4 regions of the Oryzomicrobium terrae genome follow, and region 1 is predicted to be linked to each of the others. Evidence: riboswitches for the same ligand, from Rfam matches in the RefSeq annotation. Region 1 holds a riboswitch; each other region holds the start of a gene.

Region 1 (5,573 bases):
TTCCGGGCTGCGGTCGTAGCCGTAGTCGTAGCGTTGGCGCTGCCAGCCCAGCCGCCAACGGCTGCCGTCGGAGAGGCGCTGCTCCAGCTTTATCGCGGCACCGTCCTCGTCCCAGGTGTTGTCGCCCTTCTTGCCGTAGAGGTAGCCGGGCTTGCCGTCCTTGCCGGTCATGTAGCGGGCGCCGTTGGTGTTGGCGGTGGAGGTCACCCAGTCGCTCTTGTAGCCGTCGGTGGCGGCCCAGTTGGCGGTGATCAGCAGGGATAGCCCGTTGTCCAGCCGGGTTCCGGCGGAGCCGAAAACCTTCCGCACGCCTTCCGGGGCCTTGCCGGCCTCGAAGGGGTTGCCGTAACCGGCGCGCAGCTTGAACTCGGTCTTGGTCGGCATGCGCGTGACGAAGTTGATCACCCCGCCCATGGCGTTGCCGCCGTACAGGGACGACATCGGCCCGTAGAGCACCTCGGCCTGATCCACCAGGTCCGGCGACAGGCCGCCCAGGCTGGAACTGCCGGAATAGCCGTCGTTGAGGGGCAGGCCGTCCACCAGCACCAGGGTGCGACGGTCGTCGGGCATGCCGCGCAGGGCGAACCCCGGGCTCGGTTGCAGCATCCCCTTGCCCGGAGAGGTGAACACCCCGGGCAGCAGGTTGAGGATGTCGGTCAGGCGGCCGGGGTTGCGCGCCTCGATCTCTTCCCGGGTGACGACTTCGATCTGCCCGGTGGCATGGTCGAGGCGCACCGGCGCCCGGGAGGCGGTGACGGTGACCGGAGCCAGCTCGGCTTCATCGGCCCAGACCGGGGCGATCGGGCCGATGGCGCATCCGGCCGCCAGGCCAAGGGAGGAGAGGGCGGCCAGGGAGGTTGGGGTGGGGCGGCTCATGAAGCGGTCTTAGAAGTCGTAGCGGGCCGAGACGTAGGCGGTACGGCCGTCGGCGGGGTAGTAGTTAATGGTGCTGTCGTAGGCTTGAAAGTAAGCGTAGGGCGAGTACTTCTTGTCCAGGGCGTTGAGCAGCTTGGCGGTCAGTGTCACCTTCTGCACCGTCCAGGACCCCTGCAAGTCGGCGGTGAAGTACCCGGCCAGCCAGCTTTGCTGGTTGGCAAAGTCGCCGTCCAGACGACGGTTGCCGACGTAGCGCGCCGCCAGCGAATAGGTGCCCCAGGCTCCCCCCTTCCAGGTGCTCTGCAGCGTCGCCTGGTCCCGGGGGGCCAGGGGCACGGTCTTGCCGGCGTTGGCGCCGCTGCGGAAAGTGGCGTCCAGGTAGGTGTAGGTGAAGCGGTTGTTCCAGCGGTCGCTGGCTTTCCACTCGAGTTCAAAGTTGGCGCTGTCACGCCGGGTAGGCTTGAAGTTGGTGTTGGTGTAGTTGCTCGGGTCGTAGCCGATTTCATCGGTCAGATCGAGGCGGGAGAAGGACAGCTTGGTGCTCCAGGCGCCTAGTTTCAGGCTGCCGCCCACCTCCTGGATGGTGCCGTGCTGGGGGTGGATGTTGCCGGCGAAGAACGGAGTGGTGCCAAAGGGGTTGCCGAACAATTCGTCGATGTTGGCAAAGCGGAACGTGGTACCGGTCTTGCCGTACACCCGCCAGGCGTCCTGAGCGTAGGCCAGGCCGATGTCGTAAGCGTTGCGGGTGCGATTGGACCGGCCCGCCATGGCAGATTGGAGCCCAAATTCAGCCTGATTGGCCGATTGGCTCATGCTCTGGCTACGTCCTCCCATGGTCAGGCTCAGCTGCTGGGTCAGGTTCGTGACGTTTTGCAGGTAGTAGGCGGTACTGGTCTGGTGCGCCCACTGGTTGGCCGATCCCCGGTTGGTCGCAGATACGGTGCCGTCGTAGTGATCCAGGCCGGCCACCGTCACACTGGCCAGGGAGCCCAGGCCGTGGCTCCAGCGCAGCCGGGGGGTGAAGGCTAGGGTGTCGCGCACCCGATTGCTGGCGCCACCGTAGTCCACGAACGTACTTTTTACATCCTGGTGCTCACTGGCAATTTCGCCCTCGACAGTCACGGTGTCAGTGAGGGCATAGGTTATGCCCGGGCGTAGGCGATAGCCTTCTTTCCACTGGTTGTCGAAGAGCGTCGATGCGTTGCGCGGATTGGCCTGGAACTGAGGCTGGGTCAAGGCTCCTGGCAGGCCGGAGGCTTCCTTGTAGACGGCGTAGTCAGTGAAGACTTCGCCCCGCTCCAGCTTGAGGCCGGCCCGGCCGCTGGCGGCCTGCTGGTTCTGCCAGTTGTTGCGCCGGTAGCCGTCGCTGTCGGCGTAGCGGGCGAACAGGTTGAAGTAGGCGTGCTCGTTGCCGGTGGCAACGCTGGCATCCAGTCCCCGATAGCCGTAGCTGCCGACGGTGGCGGTTGCGGAAGCGCGGGGTTTCCCCGACTTGTCGGTGATGATGTTGATCACCCCGCTGGTTGCCCGGTCACCGTACAGCACGGTGCCGGAGCCGCGCATGATTTCGATGCGCTCGATACTTTCTAGCGGGAGTGCGGCCCAGATCAGGTTGGCTGAGTCGATGGGATTGAGACGTTGGCCGTCGACCAGGATCAGGGTGTTGCTGGTGGCTGTGACGCCGAAACCACCGATATCCACCGTCGCATCGATGCCCAGGGGGCCATACATGGGGCTGACGTTGACGCCGGCCCGGGTGGCCAGCAAATCGGGCAGGTTGAGGGCCGGCGTGGTGCGGATGTCGTCCCGGGTGATGACGCTGATGTTGGCCGGAATGCGCGGATCCGGGTCGGCGAAGCGGGTGGCGGTGACGACCACCGGCGCCATGACTTCTTCGGCGCGGAGATGGGATGCAGGCAGGAGCAAACAGGCGGGCAGGGCGCAAACGGCGGCCCGCAGGATGGTGCTGGACATGGAGGGACTCCCTTGTGCCACCGCGAGCGTCCCCGCAGGCTGTGGCCGGTTCTGATGCAGTACCGGGGAGATGTCAGGCGGGGACAAGGCGGCGGCGCCGGGGAGTCCACACGCCATGCCGCCTCCCGCAGCACTTCCGCTTGTGTCCCTGACAGGCCGGTATCCGGGCTTGCGAGACCGGAGGAATCTCCGGGGTGGCGTCCCGCCTTCCCAGGCATAAGCCCAGTGGCATGAGGGGGCACCTACTCGCTTACCGTTGCGGGGGCAGCACAGGCCTGGCGGACTCGGGGAGTCGTGCGCACCTGTTTCCCGTTTAACCGCGGCGATGGGGTCGCGCGCAGCACCTGGCAAGGGGCCGAATGCGCCGGCAGGGGTCGGTGAGCGACCTGGAACCGGGCAACGGCGAGGGGCGGAGGATACCCCGGTGACGGCCGTAGGGGCAAGGCGGGAACGGGAGGCGATAATCCACAAAACACCTTCAAATCCGGCGCTTACTCCTTGACCGGGAAGAGTTTGCGCCTCTATAGTGCGCGCCATGGAGAACCAGCTCGCCACCCTCGAAAGCAAGGTCGACCAAGTGGTCGGCCTGTGTCAGGCCCTGCGCGGCGAAAACGCCGCCCTCAAGGCCCAGCTGGCGGCGGCGGAAGCGCGCAACGCCGATTTGACGGCCCGCATGGCGGCCGCCCGGAGCAGGGTGGAGACGCTGCTCGCCCGGGTGCCCGAAGACAAGTAACGGCCCCGCCGCCCTGCCCGGCCCTTCTTTTTTTCTCCCTCCCTTCGAACTTTCCTGCAAAGGTCTACGACCATGAGCGCCGAGTCCAATTTTCTCGACGTGCAACTCCTCGGCCGGGAATACCGGGTCGCCTGTCCTCCCGAGGAGCGCGAGGCACTGCTGGCGGCGGTCGCCCTGGTGGATGAGCAGGTCAAGCAAATCACCGCCCGCACCCGTTCCGGCGGTGCCGAGCGGGTGGCGGTGATGGCGGCCCTCAACCTGGCCCACGACCTGCTCGCCCTACGTCGTTCCGCCTCCGCCCCCCAGGCGGGAGATGCCCCGGCGGCAGAGGCTCAAGAGGGTTTTGACACCCCTGACTTTCAGCGTAGAATCGGCGCCATGGAGGCCAAACTGGATGAGGCGCTCCGGGGCAAGGCAGACGCTTCCAGCGAAGCGACAGCCCCTCGGTCCGACTCCCTGTTCTAACCTCCGCCGGGTGTCCCCTGCGGTGCCCGCGACGGCCATACATTCTCTGAACCAAGTATGGGCTTAGGTTGCCCATCCAGTGCCGGCAAAGTGCGCGTCCTTGCGACGTACCAGACGCCGGTCGGTAAGCGACCACTCTGAACCTCCGGGTTCGAGATGCCGGCCGAAACGACATCTGCGGGGGCCTGTAAGACTGGGCACGGCGCGCTGGATCGCTGCAAGGCGATTTCACCGCGCCGTTTCCTTTTCTGGCCCTGCCCGCGCCGCTATCGATGCCTCGAAGGAGCGGCCAGGGAGCCCAGCGCCCGGCTCCATACGCATAAAACCAACGACTAACGTATCCCCAATACCAAAGGACCCGTCATGGACTGGTGGCTGTTGAGCTATCCCCTCCTCGGCATTTTTGCCGGCTTCATCGCCGGCCTGTTCGGCGTCGGCGGCGGCCTGACCCTGGTGCCGATCCTGTTCATGCTGTTCCAGGCCCAGGGCTTCCCGGCGGAGCACGTCATGCACCTGGCCCTGGGCACCTCCATGGCTACCATCGTGTTCACCTCCATTTCCAGCATGCGCGCCCACCACAAGCACGGCGCGGTGCGCTGGGACATCGTCACCACCCTGGCCCCGGGCCTGGTGCTCGGCACCTTCGGCGGCTCCCTGTTGTCCGGCCTGGTGCCGACCCGGCCCCTGGTCATGGCGTTCACCGTGATCGTTTATTACGCCTCGGCCCAGATGATGCTGGACTTCAAGCCGAAGCCCCACCGCCAGCTGCCCGGCCGCGTCGGCCTGTTCCTGGTGGGCACCGGCATCGGCATCGTCTCCAGCCTGGTGGCGGCCGGCGGCGGCTTCCTGTCGATTCCCTTCATGCTCTTCTGCAACGTGGCCATCCACCAGGCGGTGGGCACCTCGTCGGCCCTGGGCTTTCCCATCGCCCTGGCCGGTATGATCGGCTACATCGTTGCCGGTGCCGACGACCACAACCTGCCGGCGGGCCATCTCGGCTACATCTACCTGCCGGCCCTGATCGGCATCGTCGCCATGAGTGTGCTGGTGGCACCCCTGGGGGCCAAGCTGGCCCACAAGCTGCCGGTGAAGCAGTTGAAGCGCGCCTTCGGTGGCTTCCTCGCCCTGCTCGCCACCAAGATGCTGCACAGCCTGCTGACGAGTTGAGCCCCGCCGGCGCGTCCGGCTGCTACTCCTGCGACGCCGCCCGCGTGCCGATCAGCGCCCGGGCGGCGTCGGCTTTTTCGGCCAGCCCGCGGCTGACGTAAAGCAGAGTAAGAGGCGGGGATCGGACCTCCTCCGCGTTGCCGGCGTCCGCTATCAGGGCGGCCAGGGCCTCCAGGGCGATCAGGCGGGGCTGCACCTCATCGAGGAGGGCGGCGGCGCACTCCAGGGCATCCTGGGAGCCGTCGCTCCGTCCACCGGCCATGATCAGCCGCGCCAGGCCAGATGGGCGCTCATGCCGATGAAGAAGCAGCGGCGGAAGACCCAGGGCAAGGGTGCCCTGGCGGCCCAGCGCCTGAAA
Region 2 (5,573 bases), 410 kb from region 1:
GGACGTGTCCGCCGGCTCGGTGCTGCTGCTCGACGACGGCCGCATCGTGCTCGACGTGGTGCGCGTGGCCGGTCCGGAAATCCACTGCACGGTGCGCCACGGCGGCGAGCTGTCCAACAACAAGGGCATCAACCGTCAGGGCGGCGGCCTGTCCGCCCCGGCGCTCACCGCCAAGGACATGGAAGACCTGAAGGTGGCCGCCCAGCTGGGCGTCGATTTTCTCGCCGTGTCCTTCCCCAAGAGCGCCGCCGACATGTACATGGCCCGCCAGCTGCTGCGCGCCGCCGGCGGCCGGGCGCTGCTGATCGCAAAGATCGAGCGCACCGAGGCGGTGGAAAACCTGGGCGAGGTGCTCGACGCCTCCGACGGCGTCATGGTGGCCCGGGGCGACCTGGCGGTGGAAGTGGGCGACGCCGCCGTGCCGGCCCTGCAGAAGAAGATGATCCGCATGGCCCGGGAGAAGAACAAGGTGGCGATCACCGCCACCCAGATGATGGAATCGATGATCCATTCGCCGGTGCCGACCCGGGCCGAGGTGTCCGACGTGGCCAACGCCGTGCTCGACGGCACCGACGCGGTGATGCTGTCGGCCGAGACCGCCTCGGGCGCCTACCCGGTGGAGACGGTGGAAGCCATGGTGCGGGTGTGCGTCGAGGCCGAGCGCTCGGCGGAAGTGACCCTGGACCGGGAATTCCTCGACCGTATCTTCACCCGCATCGACCAGTCGATCGCCATGGCCGCCATCTGGACCGCCCACCACCTCAAGGTGAAGGCCATCGCCGCCCTGTCCCAGTCCGGCTCCACCGCATTGTGGATGAGCCGCCTCAACTGCGGCGTGCCGGTCTACGCCCTGACCCCGGACCCGGCCGCCGTGGGGCGCATGACCCTCTACCGGGAAGTCTGCCCCCTGCTGATGGGCGAGCAGCACACCGAGCGGGAACTGCTGCTGGCCGACGCCGAGCAGCTGCTGCTGGCCCGGGGCGTGGTCGACAAGGGCGACCTGATCGTGCTCACCATCGGCGAGCCGATCGGCACCCCGGGGGGCACCAACACCCTGAAGATCGTCCGGGTCGGCGAGCACCAGGCGCCCACCGTTTAAGCCCCTGCCCCAAACCCCAGGCGGGACGGGCATCTTCACGCCTCCATCGCCAAACGCCGCGCCCCTGGCCGATCTCCGGCCCCCCCCTTTGGAGATCGGCCAGGGGCGCGGCGTTTCAGCCAGGCATCCCCACCGGCAGTGGTGCCTGATGGCGTTAGCGGAACACCCCCACCACCTTGAGCAGGGCGATCAGAATCACCGCCCCGAGCACGCCGAAAGCCAGCCCGACCAGGGAAAAGCTGCCGGCGCTTTCTGCTGCGCCGATGCCGATCACGTCGCCGAAGAACCAGCGCCCCAACGCCGAGCCGATGATCCCGACCAGAACGTTGGCAATGATGCCCTGCTGGGCATCGGTGTTCATGATGCGGCTCGCGATCCAGCCGATCAAGCCGCCGACCAGAAGCGTGACGATCCAGCCCATGGCTGTCTCCGGTGGTGGGGGGTAAAACATTAGAGGCCGGCCGGGCCGGATCGTTTCATTGCCGGCGGCAATCCCGCCCCCGCACCTCTGCTAGAATCGCCGCGCCCGGTTCTGCCGGGCAGCATGACACCCACGCCTTCCAGGTGCCCGCAAGGGAGAATCGGGAACGCGGTGCGCCCCGCCACCGGCAGGGCAATTCCGCGACGTGCCCAACGCTGTGAGGGGGACTGCCGACGCACATGCCACTGATCGCCGCCGCTGCGGATTTCCGATCGGGAAGGCGCGCCGGCGGGACGATCCCGAGTCAGAAGACCGGCCTGGAGGAGTTTCGACGGACCGCACGGCCAGGCGGTCCGCCACCGTTCTTCACAAGGGGACTCCATGAAGACCGACTGCAGCATCCCGGCGACCCTCGCCGCCTCCTCCACGCCCGCCGGCCACCAGGCCATGCCCGACTTCACCGCCGAAGCCCGGGAAGCCCTCTACCACACCATCTTTTCGCGCCGCGACGTGCGCGGCCAGTTCCTCCCCGACCCGGTGCCGGACGAGGTGCTGTCGCGCCTGCTCACCGCCGCCCACTTCGCCCCCTCGGTGGGCTTCATGCAACCCTGGAGCTTCATCGTGGTCAAGGACCCGGCCACCAAGGCGGCGGTCCACGGCGCCTTCGACGAGGCCAACCGGGAGGCGGCGGAAATGTTCGAGGCGCACCGCCAGGGCACCTACCGCTCGCTCAAGCTCGAAGGCATCGAGGAAGCGCCGATCAACCTGTGCATCACCTGCGACCGGGACCGGGCCGGCCCGGTGGTGATCGGTCGCACCCACCTCAAGGTGATGGACATCTACAGCGCCGTCTGCGCCGTGCAGAACCTGTGGCTGGCGGCCCGGGCCGAGGGCCTCGGGGTCGGCTGGGTGTCGATCTTCCACCAGGCACGGCTGAAGGAAATCCTCGACATTCCCGAGCGGGTGATCCCGATCGCCTACCTATGCATCGGCCGGGTCAGCCACTTCTTCGACAAACCCGAACTGGAAACCGCCGGGTGGCGTTCCCGCCTGCCCCTGGAAACCCTGGTCCACGCCGAGCGTTTCGGCGCCCCGGTGCCGGCGGCCCTGGTGCCCCACCTGCAGGCCGACCAGGCCCGGGCGGCCCGGGAGCGCAAGCTCTAACCCCCACCATCGCGGCCCTGCGGCCGGGCTCCGGGAGTGCAAGGAAACGGGGTAAAATGCCCGCCTTTGCCCCCGGGGCCTTTGTTATTTTAGGAAGACCACCATGCCTCTCGTTTCGATGCGCCAACTCCTCGACCACGCCGCCGAGAATGGCTATGGCCTGCCCGCGTTCAACGTGAACAACATGGAGCAGGTCTGGGCCATCATGGAAGCCGCCAACGAGGTGAACGCCCCGGTGATCATGCAGGCCTCCGCCGGTGCCCGGAAATACGCCGGCGAGCCGTTCCTGCGCCACCAGATCCTCGCCGCCCTGGAAGCCTATCCCCACATCCCCGTGGTGATGCACCAGGACCACGGCCAGTCCCCCGCCGTGTGCATGGCCGCGATCCGCTCCGGCTTCTCCTCGGTGATGATGGACGGTTCCCTGGAAGAGGACGGCAAGTCCGTCGCCTCCTTCGAGTACAACGTGGCCGTGACCAAGAAGGTCACCGAACTGGCCCACGCCATCGGCGTGTCGGTGGAAGGCGAACTGGGCGTGCTCGGTTCCCTGGAAACCATGAAGGGCGACAAGGAAGACGGCCACGGCGCCGAGGGCACCATGACCCGCGACCAGCTGCTGACCGACCCGGACCAGGCCGCCGACTTCGTCAAGCAGACCAACTGCGACGCCCTGGCCATCGCCATCGGCACCAGCCACGGCGCCTACAAGTTCACCAAGAAGCCCACCGGCGACATCCTGGCCATCGACCGCATCGCCGAGATCCACGCCCGCATCCCCAACACCCACCTAGTGATGCACGGGTCCTCCTCGGTGCCCCAGGAACTGCTGGAAGAGATCCGCCAGTTCGGCGGCGACATGAAGGAAACCTACGGCGTGCCCGTGGAAGAGATCGTCAAGGGCATCAAGCACGGCGTGCGCAAGGTGAACATCGACACCGACATCCGCCTGGCCATGACCGGCGCGGTGCGCCGCTACTTGGTCGAGAACCCCGCCAAGTTCGACCCCCGCGACTTCCTCAAGCCCGCCCGGGAAGCGGCCAAGAAGATCTGCGTGGCCCGTTACCAGGCCTTCGGCTGCGAAGGTCAGGCGAGCAAGATCGTGCCCGTGTCCCTGGACAAGATGGCCGAGCGCTACAAGAAGGGCGAACTGAACCAGATCGTCCGCTAAGCGTTCGCCCAGCGCACCGCTTGCCTGCACCAAGACGGCATCGCCACGGCGATGCCGTCTTGCTTGCAAGTCCCGGAGACTTTTCATGCCCCGTCACTGCTTCACCTACGGTTCCCTGATGTGCGACGACATCATGGCCGCCGTGTGCGGCACCGCCTACCCCGGCCAGCCCGCCCGGCTGGCCGGCCACGTGCGCCACCCGGTGCAAGACGAGGCCTACCCGGGCATGGTGCCGGGGCCCGGCACAGTGGTCGGCGTGCTCTACCGTAACGTGGACGACGCAGCCCTGGCCCAGCTCGACCGCTTCGAAGGGCCGTACTACGAGCGCCGCACGGTCACCGTGACCTTGGACGATGGCAGCCCGGTCGAGGCCGAGACCTACCTTTTCCGCCCCCAGTACGCCTACCTGCTGCAGCCGGGGGAATGGGACGTCGCCGCCTTCCTGGCCCGGGGCAAAGCGGACTTTACCGCCCGCTACGTGGGCTACAGCCGCATCGAGAGCGCCTGAGCCATTCTTGTCAGCCGCCGCCCCGGCTGGCAAAGTCGACCGCCACCCACGCCCCCACCGCCCCATTTATGACCGCCTTCCGCGAACACCCCCTGCGCCAGCGCCTCAACGACGAGGTCCATTCCCGGCCGCCCATGGCGCTGTCCGGCGCAGAATGGATCAGCTATCTGGCGGTGCTCCACGACGGCGGCGATGCCGCTACCGAGGAGGCGCACCTGCACCAGCTGTGCGGCACCCTGGGCACCCAGCTGTGTCCGGTGATCCAGGGCGACCATTGGGTGATGGAAGCCGGCGACCTGCGCCTGAAGTGGGAGCGGCACAACGAATTTTCCAGCTACACCTTCTTCCGCCGCCGCCAGCCCGGCGACCCCCTGTACACCTCGGCCCTGTCGGCCCTGCCCGCCGACTGGCTGGCGGCCATCCCCGGCACCGTGCTAGTGGCCACCCACATCGAACTGCGCCCCGCCGCCGACATGGCGCCGGAAACGGTGCTCGCCGACCTGGCCCAGCGCGGTGACACGGTGGTGGCGAGCCAGGTGGCCGACGGCGCCGCCTGGGTGTATTCCGACTTTCAGCTGCACGACGGCTACTCTCGCTTCCTGGTCCTCGACGATCACCTGACCCACCGCCAGGCCGGGCGCACCGTGCAGCGCCTGCTGGAGATCGAGACCTACCGCATGATGGCCCTGCTGGCCTTTCCGGTGGCCAAGGAAGTGGGCCGCTTCCTGGCCCGGGCCGAGGGCGAGCTGGCCGACCTGATGGACCGCATGGGCGAGGCGCGCAGCACCGAGGACGAGCGCGTCCTGCTCACCCGCCTGACCCGCCTGGCCGCCGAGGTCGAACGCTCGGTGACCCGCACCGCCTTCCGCTTCGGCGCCGCCGAGGCCTACTACGCCCTGGTGCAGCAGCGTATCCGCGACCTGCGCGAGCAGCGCATCGCCGGCTTTCCACCCATCGACGAGTTCATGGAACGCCGCCTGGCCCCGGCCATTAGCACCTGCCTGTCGGTGGCGCGGCGCCAGACCGAGCTGTCCACCCGCATCGCGCGCAAGAGCGCCCTGCTGCGCACCCGGGTGGACATTGAGCTGGAGCGCCAGAACCAGGAGCTGCTGACCCAGATGAACCGGCGCGCCAAGCTCCAGCTGCGCCTCCAGGAAACCGTCGAAGGCCTGTCGGTGGTGGCCATCACCTACTACGCTTCCCAATTGGTGAC
Region 3 (5,573 bases), 340 kb from region 1:
GGCCCCGGTGCAGGTCGGCGTTGTAGCCGAGGATGGGCTCCCGCAGGATGTAGCCGGCGTAGGCCGATTCGGCGGCCTCGGCCTCGTCCCACATCCGGCGCAGGGCGGCCGGGTCCAGGGTCAGGTTCTCTTCCTGCAACAGCTGGCGCACCACCCGGATGCCGAAGGCACAGTGCAGCACTTCGTCGCGCATGATGTATTGCAGTTGCTCGGCGGCGCCCTTCATCAGGCCCCGGCGTTGCAGGGCGAAGATGGGGGTGAAGCCGTTGTAGAACCAGCAGCCCTCGAATACCCCGGCGAAGAACAGGTAGGCCAGGGCGAATTCGTGCAGGGCGTCCCGGTCGGTCAGGTCCTTGCCCGATTCGAGCACGGCGTTGAGGCGCCGGTTGGCCAGGGCGATCTTGCCGTGGATCTGCGGCACCACCCGGTAGCGGTTGTAGATCTCCTGCTGGTTGAGGCCCAGGCTCTCGATGCAGTGCTGGTAGGTCCAGGTGTGCAGGGCTTCCTCGTAGACCTGGCGGGCCTGGTAGATCTGCAATTCCGGGGCGCTCATCTTTTCCATCACCGCCAGGCCGATGTTGCGCATGGCCAGGATGTCGGAGGTGGTGAGGTAGGACAGCACGTTCTCGAAGACGTGACGCTCGGCCGGCGTCAGCTTGTGGTTGTAGTCGTGCACGTCCTGGGCCATGGAGATTTCCAGGGGCGTCCAGTGGTTGCGGTTGGCGTTGAGGAAGAACTCCCAGGCCCAGGGGTACTTGAAGGGGGCGAGTTGGTTGATGTCGGCCTTGCCGTTCACCACCCGCTTGTCCTCCGGGTTGATCGGGGCGAGGGAGAGGCCCGCCGTGGGCTGGGCCAAAGTCCGCGCCAGTGCTTGTTCTCCGGCCGGCATGGTCGAAGAACCAATAGGGGCGCGGCTTTCCAAGATGCCTGCCTGGAGATCGGCCATGGGCGCGGGGCTTGGCGCAGGGGCCTGGGCGGGCGGGGTCGCGACGGCGGGGCCGTCGTCCCAGTCGTTGAGCAGGAAGGCGGTCATTGGCAGGCCTCGCAATCCGGGTTGTCGATGGCGCAGAACTTGGGTTCGGCCGGGGCTGCGGGCACGGCCGTCCGGTCGATCGGCGCGCCGGTCTTTTCCATGGCGGTGGCGCCCAGGGTGCGCAGGTAGTAGGTGGTCTTCAGGCCCCGCGTCCAGGCCAGCTTGTAGATTTCGTCGAGCTTCTTGCCCGAGGCCACGGCCACGTACAGGTTGAGGGACTGGGCCTGGTCGATCCACTTCTGGCGCCGCGCCGCGGCCTCGATCAGCCACACCGGGTCGATCTCGAAGGCGGTGGCGTAGCGGGCCTTGAGTTCGGCCGGGATGCGGTCGATGGGGGCCAGGGAGCCGTCGAAGTACTTGAGGTCGGCCACCATCACCTCGTCCCACAGCCCCAGGGCCTTCAGGTCGCGTACCAGGGCGTCGTTCACCACGGTGAATTCGCCGGACAGGTTCGATTTGACGTAGAGGTTCTGGTACTCGGGTTCGATTGAGGCCGAGAGGCCGACGATGTTGGAGATGGTGGCGGTGGGGGCGATGGCCACGCAGTTGGAATTGCGCATGCCCACCTGGGCGATGCGCTGGCGCAGGGCCTCCCAGTCCTGGGTGGCGCCGCGGTCCACCTCGACGAACCCGCCCCGGGCGTCTTCCAGCAGTTGCAGGGAGTCCAGGGGCAGGATGCCCTGGTCCCACAGGCTGCCGGTGAAGCTGGAGTAGCGGCCCCGTTCCTCGGCCAGGTCGGTGGAGGCCCAGTAGGCGTGGTAGCACACCGCTTCCATGGAACGGTCGGCGAAGACCACCGCCTCGTCCGAGGCGTAGGGCAGGCCCATGGCCTGGAGGCAGTTGGAGAAGCCCATGATGCCCAGGCCCACCGGGCGGTGCCGCACGTTGGCGTTGCGCGCCTTGGGGGTGGCGTAGAAGTTGATGTCCACCACGTTGTCGAGCAGGCGCATGGCGGTGCGGATGGTGCGCTTGAGCTTGGCCTGGTCCAGGGTCCACTGGCCGTCCACCTGCACCAGGTGGGCCGGCAGGTTCACCGAGCCCAGGTTACACACGGCGGTCTCGGTGTCGGAGGTGTTGAGGGTGATCTCGGTGCACAGGTTGGAGCTGTGCACCGTGCCCACGTGCTGCTGGGGCGAGCGCAGGTTGCAGGCGTCCTTGAAGGTGATCCAGGGATGGCCGGTCTCGAACAGCATGGTCAGCATCTTGCGCCACAGCTGCACGGCGGGAATGCGCTTGAACAGCTTGATCTCGCCCCGCTCGGCCCGGGCCTCGTAGGCGGTGTAGGCGGCCGCGAAGGCCTTGCCGTACTTGTCGTGCAGGTCGGGCACGTCGCTGGGGGAGAACAGGGTCCAGTCCTGGTTGTTCATCACCCGCTGCATGAACAGGTCGGGAATCCAGTTGGCCGTGTTCATATCGTGGGTGCGGCGGCGCTCGTCGCCGGTGTTCTTGCGCAGTTCGAGGAATTCCTCGATGTCCAGGTGCCAGCTCTCCAGATAGGCGCACACCGCCCCCTTGCGCTTGCCGCCCTGGTTCACCGCCACGGCGGTGTCGTTGACCACCTTGAGGAAGGGAATCACCCCCTGGCTCTTGCCGTTGGTGCCCTTGATGCGGCTGCCCAGGGCGCGCACCGGGGTCCAGTCGTTGCCCAGGCCGCCGGCGTACTTTTGCAGCAGGGCGTTTTCCTTGACCGACTGGTAGATGCCTTCCAGGTCGTCGGAGACGGTGGTCAGGTAGCAGGACGACAGCTGGGAATGGCGGGTGCCGCTGTTGAACAGGGTCGGCGTGCTGCTCATGAAATCGAAGGACGAGAGCAGGTTGTAGAACTCGATGGCCCGGGCTTCCCGGTCGATCTCGTTGAGGGCCAGGCCCATCGCCACGCGCATGAAGAAGGTTTGCGGCAGCTCGATGCGCTGCTCATCCACGTGCAGGAAGTAGCGGTCGTAGAGGGTTTGGAGGCCCAGGTAGTCGAACTGCAGGTCCCGGTCGGCCACCAGGGCGCGGCCCAGCACCTCCAGGTCGAACTCGGCCAGGCGCGGGTCGAGCAGTTCGGCGGCGATGCCGCGGCGGATCGCCCGGGGGAAGTACTCGGCGTAGCCGGCGGTCATGGCGCCGTGGGCGGTGGGCTGGCCGAGCACCTCGACGCGGATCGAATCGAGCAGCAGCCGGGCGGAAACCTTGCTGTAGGCCGGTTCCCGCTCGATCAGGGTGCGGGCGGCCAGCACCAGGGACTGGCGCACCGCCACCACCGGCACCCCGTCGTAGAGGTTGTGCAGGGCGTGTTCCAGCACGGTGTCCGCAGAAACGTCGGCCAGGCCGGCGCAGGCTTCGCGCACTGTGGCCAGCAGGGCGGCCCGGTCCAGGGGGCGGCGGATGTCGCCATCCACCACGTGCAGCACCGGCGCGTCGCTGGCCGGCGCGGCGGCGGCCTGGGCGGCCCGCTCGGCAGCGCGCTTTTCGCGGTAGAGCACGTAGGCCCGGGCCACGTCGTGGGAGCCGGAGCGCATCAGGGCCAGTTCTACCTGGTCCTGGATGTCCTCGATGTGCACCGTGCCGCCGCCGGGCAGGCGCCGGGTCAGGGCGTTGACCACGGTGGCGGTGAGTTCGCCGACCACATCGCGGATGCGGGCCGAGGTGGCGCCCTGGTGGCCTTCCACCGCCAGGAAGGCCTTGGTCAGGGCCACGGCGATCTTGTCCGGGTTGAAGGCCACCACCGCGCCGTTGCGGCGGATCACCTCGAAGCTGCGGGCGCTGACACTGACGCCGAGGCCGGTGTTGAAGGCGGTGTCGGTCAGGTCGGGGCCGGCGGCGTGGGACAGGGCGGTGGCCGGAGCGGGGCTCCGCTCGGCGGTGATGGCAGGGTGGTGCATGCAGGTAACTCCCCGTGGCGGGAGGGGAGCGACCGGAAGCGGAGGGGCGGGGCACCGCGGCGCCGGGCCAGGGGCCGGCCGTCGTCGTTGCACCCGGGCGGCCCGGGGCGGACCGCCACTCCTTCCCGGGGGCACCCCGCCCCAAGTCAGAACGCAGAACGCGCCGGCCAGGCCCGGATGGGCGCACAGCACGGCGCTGCGGCGATGGCCGGTCTCCTGGCTCGCGGGTCGTGGCGTTGGCAGCGTGGCGGCACGGTGGTGTTGCGTGCATCCACTCCGGCCCCGGCCTTCCCGGACGGCGTGGCGTCCAGTGGCGGATGGGGCGCGCTCACCGCTTACAGTTGCGGGGGCAGCTTCGGCTTGGGCGGTTGCGGGCAAACGCCCCGCCGCACCGAATTCCAGTTTCATCCCCTAAAGGGGAAACCATCGTGGCCGGGAATGTACCGGAGAGGGAAAAGCCGCGTCAAGAAAAAACCACTAGATGTAGTGCTTGTGTTTAGTTTTTTGACTACATGTTGTGGTCGTGGTGGCGGTTAAATGCGTATGGCATTGTGGCGTATCCCCTTTCCTGGAGCGGCCATGCGCGCCCTGATCCTTGCCCTCGGCCTGATGCTGCTGCCCGTCGGCGTCCTTGCCGACCCAGCCCTGCTGCTGGCCCGGACCTACCGGCCCGGCACCGGGGTGGACCTGGGCGCCTACTGGGTCAGCGAAAAATACGACGGGGTGCGCGGCTACTGGGACGGCCGGCAGCTGTGGAGCCGGGGCGGGGAACCGATCGCCGCTCCGGCCTGGTTCACCGCCGGCTGGCCGGCCACGCCCCTGGATGGCGAGCTGTGGGCCGGTCGGGGCGGTTTTGCCCGGGCGGCGGGGACGGTGCGTCAGCAGGTGGCGGTAGAGGCGGACTGGCGTCAGTTGCGGTACCTGGTGTTCGACCTGCCGGCCCATTCGGGCACTTTCGATGAACGCCTGGTGGCCCTGGAGGTGGCGGTGGCGGCCATCGGCCAGCCCTGGGTGCAGGCGGTGGTCCAGTTCCGCGTCGCCAGCGAGGGGGAATTGCGCCGCCGTCTGGCGGCGGTGGTGGCCGACGGCGGCGAAGGCCTGATGCTGCACCGCGGCGATTCCCGCTACCAGGCCGGGCGCAGCGACGACCTGCTCAAGGTGAAGCCCTACGACGACGGCGAAGCCCGGGTGGTGGGCTATCTGCCGGGCAAGGGCAAGTACCGGGGCCAACTGGGGGCCCTGCTGGTGGAAACCCCGGAAGGGCGCCGCTTCGGCCTGGGCAGTGGCCTGGACGATGCCGCCCGGCGCAATCCGCCCCCCGTGGGGACCTGGGTCACCTACCGCCACAACGGCCTCACCGAGCATGGCCTGCCGCGCTTTCCCCGCTACCTGCGGGTGCGGGCGGACTGGAGCGCCGGCACGGCGGCCCGCTAAGCGCGGCGTGGGGAGGCAGGGGCTCGGGGCCAACCACCGACCCTGTCCGCCTGGGACGCTGGACCGGGCGCCACCGGGCTATGGGTGTCCCCAACGGGATTCGTTGGTGCGGCACAGGCGGAACGGGGCGGGGCGGCGTCGGCCTTGATGCCAAATGGGCATGACAAAAGAACCGAAATGAACGATTTGTTTTCTGACAAAAGCTGACAAAAACTGGCTTTCCCTGGTTTTTTACTGGG
Region 4 (5,573 bases), 1.6 Mb from region 1:
GCTTCCAGCGTAAGCCAAAGTGCCAACATCGATCTCTTTCAGCTCATGCTTTATGGGCGCCACAATCTGGGCGCCGATACCGACCTCCTGTTCCAGGTTGATGCGGGTCGGCTGCGCAATGAAGGGATTCGAAAGATCGATCTCGCTGGCTTGAAGGCAACGTCGCGCTACGACAGCAATACGGCACACGCGGGTATCGGGCTGGACCGACGTGTCCTCCTTGGCGCAAACACCACATTCACGCCCTCGATCCGGCTCGATTACACGTGGGTGGAAGATCCGTCGTACCGCGAAAAAGGGGCCGGTGGCCTCAATCTGCAAGTGCGGGGGCGAAGCACCGATGCCTTCGTGCTCGGCATCGATGGCAAGGTCGCTCACAAGATCAGCGATCGATTCACGGCGACTGCGAACTTGGGCGTGGGATACGATTTCTTCAATCGTGATGCCTCAATCACCGCCGCCTATGCCGGCGCTCCGGATGCTGCCTTCGTAACCCACGGAATACGCCCATCGGCATGGTTGCAACGGGGGGGGGCCGGGCTGCGCTACACCACGGGGAATGGTTCGGAAATTGTTGCCCGCTATGATGTCTCGCACCGCCAAAACTTTCTCAGCCAGACGGCTTCCGTGCGGCTGCATTGGTGGTTCTAAGGGGCTTTAAACAGTAGGCCTCTCTCCTCCGGGGAAATTAGGCCACGCATCGTGGCCGCCGTAACACTACGTTGTCTCGTGAACGGCACATTGCAACCCAATCAGCTGTGATGTGACAACGACTGTTCTGGCCAATAGACTGTTTTCATCACCAAACCAAAGACGAAAAGGCTCCCTCAGGAGCCTTTTCGTCTTTTGATGCAGAAAATTCTGCGACGCTATTTTTCAAGCCACAGGAAAACTGCCTTACACCCCCACCACCTTCCCATCCTTGCGCGAGATGGCGATGGTGGCCGAGCGAGGCCGGCCGCCGGTGACGTCGCCGAACTGGTTGGCCGGCCAGGCGGAGATGGCCGTGGGGTTGGCCGGGTCGCTGCGCTCCAGGGGGTTTTCGCCCGGGTGCTGGATGTTGATGAACAGAGTGCTGCCGTCCGGGGTGCGGGTGATGCCGGTGATCTCACAACCCTTGGGGCCGGTGAGGAAGCGTTTGATCTGGCCGGTTTCCACGTCGGCGCAGAGCATCTGGTTGTTGCCCAGGTTGGCGTAATCGCCCTGGTTGAGCACCGAGGTGGATACGTCGGTCTGGATCCACAGCCGGCCTTCCGGGTCGAACCACAGGCCGTCCGGGCTACCAAAGGCGTCGCCCTTGATGTTGCCGCGCTTGGCCGGGTCCGGGTTGGCCGGATCGCCGGCCAGGGCGAAGATGTCCCAGCCAAAGCTCTCCCCTGCCGCACCGCCTTCGTCGCGCCAGCGGATGATGTGGCCGTAGACGTTGTCCGTCCGGGGATTGGCCTTGTCCGTGGCCGCTGCGTCGGCCGCGCCGCGCTTGGTGTTGTTGGTCAGGGAGCAATACACCTCGCCGGTGACCGGATGGACGGCGATCCACTCGGGCCGGTCCATCTTGGTGGCGCCCACCGCATCGGCGGCGAGGCGGGTCTTGACCAGGACCTCGGCCTGGTCGGCGAAGCCGTTGTCGCTGGTCAGACCCGGGCGGCCGTGCACCAGTGGCAGCCAGCGGCCCTTGCCGTCCTCGCCGAAGCGGGCCACGTAGAGAGTACCCCGGTCGAGCAGGTCCGCGTTGGCGCCGGGGCGGGCCGGATCGTAGCGGTCCTTGGAGACGTACTTGTAGAGGTACTCGAAGCGCTCGTCGTCGCCCATGTAGACCACCACTCGGCCGTCCTTGGCCAGGGTCACGGTGGCGCCCTCGTGCTTGATGCGCCCCAGAGCGGTGCGTTTGACCGGGGGCTTCATCGGGTTCCACGGGTCGATCTCCACCACCCAGCCGAAGCGGTTGGCTTCGTTGGGGTGCTGGTTCAGGTCGAAGCGGGCATCGAACTCGTTCCAGCGGTAGATGCTGCCGCCCTTCTTGATGCCGTAGCGCTTTTCCAGGGCACCGGCGCCGTTGGTCGGCTTGGCCGAGCCTTCGAAGTAGTTGTTGAAGTTCTCTTCACAGGTCAGGTAGGTGCCCCAGGGGGTGACGCCCATAGCGCAGTTGTTGAAGGTGCCGAAGGCCAGGTGCCCCTTGGGGTCGGCGGCGGTCTTGACCCAGTCGGAGCCGGCCACCGGGCCGGACAGCCAGATCGGCGTCGCGGCGGTGACGCGACGGGCGTATTTGGAGGGGCGCACCACCTCCCAACGGTTGCCCTGCTTGCGCACTTCCACCACCGAAACGCCGTGAGCAGCCTGGGATTTGGCTACCTTGGCGGCACTCCAGCCGCTCATGCCGCCCGGATGGAGCAGGCCGTCATCCACGTATTCGTGGTTCAGCACCAGCAGGCCCCGGTCGGAGACGGGCTTGCCGTCCTTGACGAAGGGAAAGAAGTGCATGCCGTCGTGGTGCATGCCGGCCTGGAGGGCCTGGTCTTCGGCGCTGTTGGAAGCGTCAGGCTTGAAGGCCGGGCCATCGGAAATCGGATCGCCCCAGGCATACAGCACCTGCACCTGGTAGTCATTGGGTACCTGTACCAAGTCCTTTTGGGAGACGCCGACGGGGAGGAAGCCAATGGTCGGGCCGGCCTTGCCGCGCATCACCCGCCCGGCGCTGGCCGCCGCCTGGGCCGCCAGGGTAGGCAGGGAAACGCCCATGCCGGCCAGGGCGGTGGCGGAAATGCCACCGAGCAGGAAGTGGCGGCGCGAGGCCTGGACGAACTTGCTGAGGATGGGGTTGGGGCTGTCGTTGCTGATGCAATCGTTATCGAAGAATTTCATGGTGCGGAATGTTTTCGGCTGGGGACGCGGCATTCTCGCAGCGGGCTATGACTGATTCATGACAGCGGCGAAACTGCGCGCCGATGCCGCATTCGGTCGCCTGTGCGGTTGTTCCCGGGGCGCATCTCGGTTAGCATAAAAAAGGATTTAGGTGCTTGCCATGCCTCCTGCATGGCGAGTGAAACGGGAAGTCCGGTGACGTCGATACCCTCGACCATTCCGGCGCAGCCCCCGCTGCTGTAAGCCTGACGACTCCGCTCTACGCCACTGTGCCCTGCGCATGGGAAGGCCGACGGACGAGGATGAAGGTGAGCCAGAAGACCGGCCTGAATCGCATACGAGTAGCACCATTCCCCGGGGTGATGGGAAGGGTTCTGGTGATTCGCCGCGCGCAACTTCCCTCCTCTGCGGCCGTCTTCCGATCCTGATTCACATTCCCTGGCGGTGCCCCCTATTTACCCTTGTTGCCTGGGGAAATATCCGTGCACATCATGGAAGGCTTTCTGCCCATCGAACATGCCGTGGGCTGGAGCATTGCGTCCGCCCCCTTCGTGGCTTGGGGTATCCGCTCCGTCAACCGCCGCATCCGCGAAAATCCCGAACAGCGCATGCTGCTGGGGGTGGCCGCCGCCTTCACCTTCGTGCTCTCGGCCCTCAAGCTGCCTTCCGTCACCGGCAGCTGTTCCCACCCCACCGGCACGGGCCTGGGCGCCGTGCTCTTCGGCCCCGCTGCCATGGCCCCCATCGGCGCCGTGGTGCTGCTCTTCCAGGCCCTGTTGCTGGCCCACGGCGGTCTAACCACCCTGGGCGCCAATCTCTTTTCCATGGCCATCGTCGGCCCCTTCGCCGCCTACGGTATCTTCCAGCTGGCGCGGCGCCTCAAGGCCTCCTTTGCTGTCAGCATCTTCCTCGCCGCCAGCCTGGCCGACCTGCTCACCTATGTGACCACCTCGGTACAGCTGGCCTGGGCCTTCCCCGACCCCGTGGGCGGTTTCACCGTTTCCTTCCTCAAGTTCGCCGGCATCTTCGCCATCACCCAGATTCCCCTGGCCATCAGCGAAGGCCTGCTCACCGTGGTGATTTTCAACGCCCTGGCCCGCTTCAACCCTCAGGAACTGCGCGACATGCAGGTTCTGGGCAAGCCGGAGGCCCAGGCATGAAGGGGCGCCAGAACCTCCTGCTGCTGCTCGCCGTAGTGCTGCTGGCTGCTTTACCCCTGTGGCTGGTGGAAAAGCCGGCGCCGGATGCGCTGGATGCGGAGGGCAAGCCGGTGGAGATCTTCGGCGGTGCCGACGGCAAGGCCCAGGAGCTCATCGGCAAAATCAACCCGGACTACCAGCCCTGGTTCCAGCCCCTGCTGGAACCGGCCAGCAACGAAATCGCCTCCCTGCTCTTCGCCCTCCAGGCGGCCCTGGGCGCCGGCTTCATCGGCTACTACCTGGGCAGCGCCGTGACCCGGGAAAAGCTGAAGCGGGAGCAGGAGAAGCAAGTGGACAAGGCTCGCCAAGCCTCCGCCAGCGAAGACAACAATCGCGGCAAGGACGCCCATGCTGGTTGAGCAGTCGGCCTACGCCAACCGCTGGCGCGGGGTCTGCCCCGGCGCCAAGGGCCTCTTCGCCCTGGGCGGGCTCACGGCTGCCTTCATCGCTGCGACTCGGCTGGAAGCAGGCTTGCTGATTACCACCCTGCTGGTGGGCGTCACCCTCATTGGCGCCCGGGTGCCGGCGGGCCTCTATCTGCGGGTGGCCGCCCCCGCCCTTTTCTTCCTCGCCATCAGCGCCTTCTCCCTGGCCCTTTCGGTGGATCGGGGCGCGGTGGATGGCCTCGGCGTGCACACCACCAGCATCGGCCTGCAACAGGTGAGTCAGGTGCTCAGCCGCTCCCTCGGCGGCCTCGCCGCCCTGCTCTTCCTGGTGCTCACCACCCCCCTCACCGACCTCATTGCCCTGCTGCGCCGCCTGCGCACCCCCGAGGTGCTGCTGGACATCATGGTGCTGTGCTACCGCAGCCTCTTCGTCTTCTCCGGTGCCGTGCAGGACATGCGCACGGCCCAGGCTGCCCGTCTTGGCTACGCCAACTCCCGTCTGACCCTGCGCTCCCTGGGGGAGCTCATCGCCAATCTCACCCTGCAGATCTGGGAACGCTCCCAGGCCCTGCACCAGGCCGCCCTGGCCCGCAACAACGACGGGCCGCTGCGCTTCCTCGCCACGCCCCACGCCCATGGCCGCCGCGACAGTCTGGTGGCCGCCCTGGCCGCCGCCGGCCTCATCGCCCTGGCCTGGGCCGGCCGCGGGGTGACGCCATGAGTCCCATGAACCCTCTGCTGCTGGAACTGGACCAGGTGGCCTTCCGCTACCCGGACGGCAGCGTGGGCCTGGACGGCTGTTCCCTGGCCATCGCCCGGGGCAGCCGCAACGCCCTCATCGGCGCCAACGGCTCGGGCAAGACCACCCTCTTTCAGCACTGCAACGCCCTGCTGCGGCCCGCCGCCGGCCAGTTGCGCTATGGCGGCACGTCCCTCGATTACAGCCGGACCGGCCTGCGTAGCCTGCGCAGCAAGGTGGGCATGGTCTTCCAGAACCCGGACCGGCAGCTCTTCTCCGCCAGCGTGCGGGAGGACGTCTCCTTCGGTCCCCTCAACCTGGGTCTGGATGACGCCACCGTGGCCGCCCGGGTGGAAGCCGCCCTGCAGGCCGTGGGCATGGAGGACCTGG

The links. A riboswitch is a leader RNA that binds a small molecule or an ion and turns the genes downstream of it on or off. The one in region 1 is predicted to bind cobalamin.
Region 2: linked by a shared signal. The riboswitch ahead of bluB (5,6-dimethylbenzimidazole synthase) and the one ahead of OTERR_RS15160 (TonB-dependent receptor family protein) in region 1 are both predicted to bind cobalamin.
Region 3: linked by a shared signal. The riboswitch ahead of OTERR_RS00715 (ribonucleoside-diphosphate reductase subunit alpha) and the one ahead of OTERR_RS15160 (TonB-dependent receptor family protein) in region 1 are both predicted to bind cobalamin.
Region 4: linked by a shared signal. The riboswitch ahead of OTERR_RS08220 (energy-coupling factor ABC transporter permease) and the one ahead of OTERR_RS15160 (TonB-dependent receptor family protein) in region 1 are both predicted to bind cobalamin.

Annotation. Positions count from the first base shown of each region.
Region 1 covers NZ_CP022579.1:3,344,160-3,349,732, reverse strand. The annotation lists gene OTERR_RS15165 (TonB-dependent receptor) at 1-876, opposite strand, end outside; gene OTERR_RS15160 (TonB-dependent receptor family protein) at 886-2,850, opposite strand; cobalamin riboswitch at 2,988-3,213, opposite strand; gene OTERR_RS15155 (cell division protein ZapB) at 3,386-3,583, shown strand; gene OTERR_RS15150 (cell division protein ZapA) at 3,656-4,048, shown strand; RNA gene ssrS (6S RNA) at 4,060-4,236, shown strand; gene OTERR_RS15145 (sulfite exporter TauE/SafE family protein) at 4,412-5,215, shown strand; gene OTERR_RS15140 (hypothetical protein) at 5,238-5,477, opposite strand.
Region 2 covers NZ_CP022579.1:2,932,900-2,938,472, forward strand. The annotation lists gene pyk (pyruvate kinase) at 1-1,099, shown strand, start outside; gene OTERR_RS13275 (GlsB/YeaQ/YmgE family stress response membrane protein) at 1,254-1,520, opposite strand; cobalamin riboswitch at 1,645-1,855, shown strand; gene bluB (5,6-dimethylbenzimidazole synthase) at 1,902-2,684, shown strand; gene fba (class II fructose-bisphosphate aldolase) at 2,788-3,852, shown strand; gene OTERR_RS13290 (gamma-glutamylcyclotransferase family protein) at 3,938-4,360, shown strand; gene OTERR_RS13295 (DUF3422 family protein) at 4,429-5,573, shown strand, end outside.
Region 3 covers NZ_CP022579.1:160,434-166,006, forward strand. The annotation lists gene OTERR_RS00710 (ribonucleotide-diphosphate reductase subunit beta) at 1-1,033, opposite strand, end outside; gene OTERR_RS00715 (ribonucleoside-diphosphate reductase subunit alpha) at 1,030-3,900, opposite strand; cobalamin riboswitch at 4,090-4,343, opposite strand; gene OTERR_RS00720 (DNA ligase) at 4,480-5,334, shown strand.
Region 4 covers NZ_CP022579.1:1,787,247-1,792,819, forward strand. The annotation lists gene OTERR_RS08210 (autotransporter family protein) at 1-651, shown strand, start outside; gene OTERR_RS08215 (PhoX family protein) at 898-2,859, opposite strand; cobalamin riboswitch at 2,992-3,203, shown strand; gene OTERR_RS08220 (energy-coupling factor ABC transporter permease) at 3,351-4,019, shown strand; gene OTERR_RS08225 (energy-coupling factor ABC transporter substrate-binding protein) at 4,016-4,417, shown strand; gene cbiQ (cobalt ECF transporter T component CbiQ) at 4,407-5,165, shown strand; gene OTERR_RS08235 (energy-coupling factor ABC transporter ATP-binding protein) at 5,171-5,573, shown strand, end outside.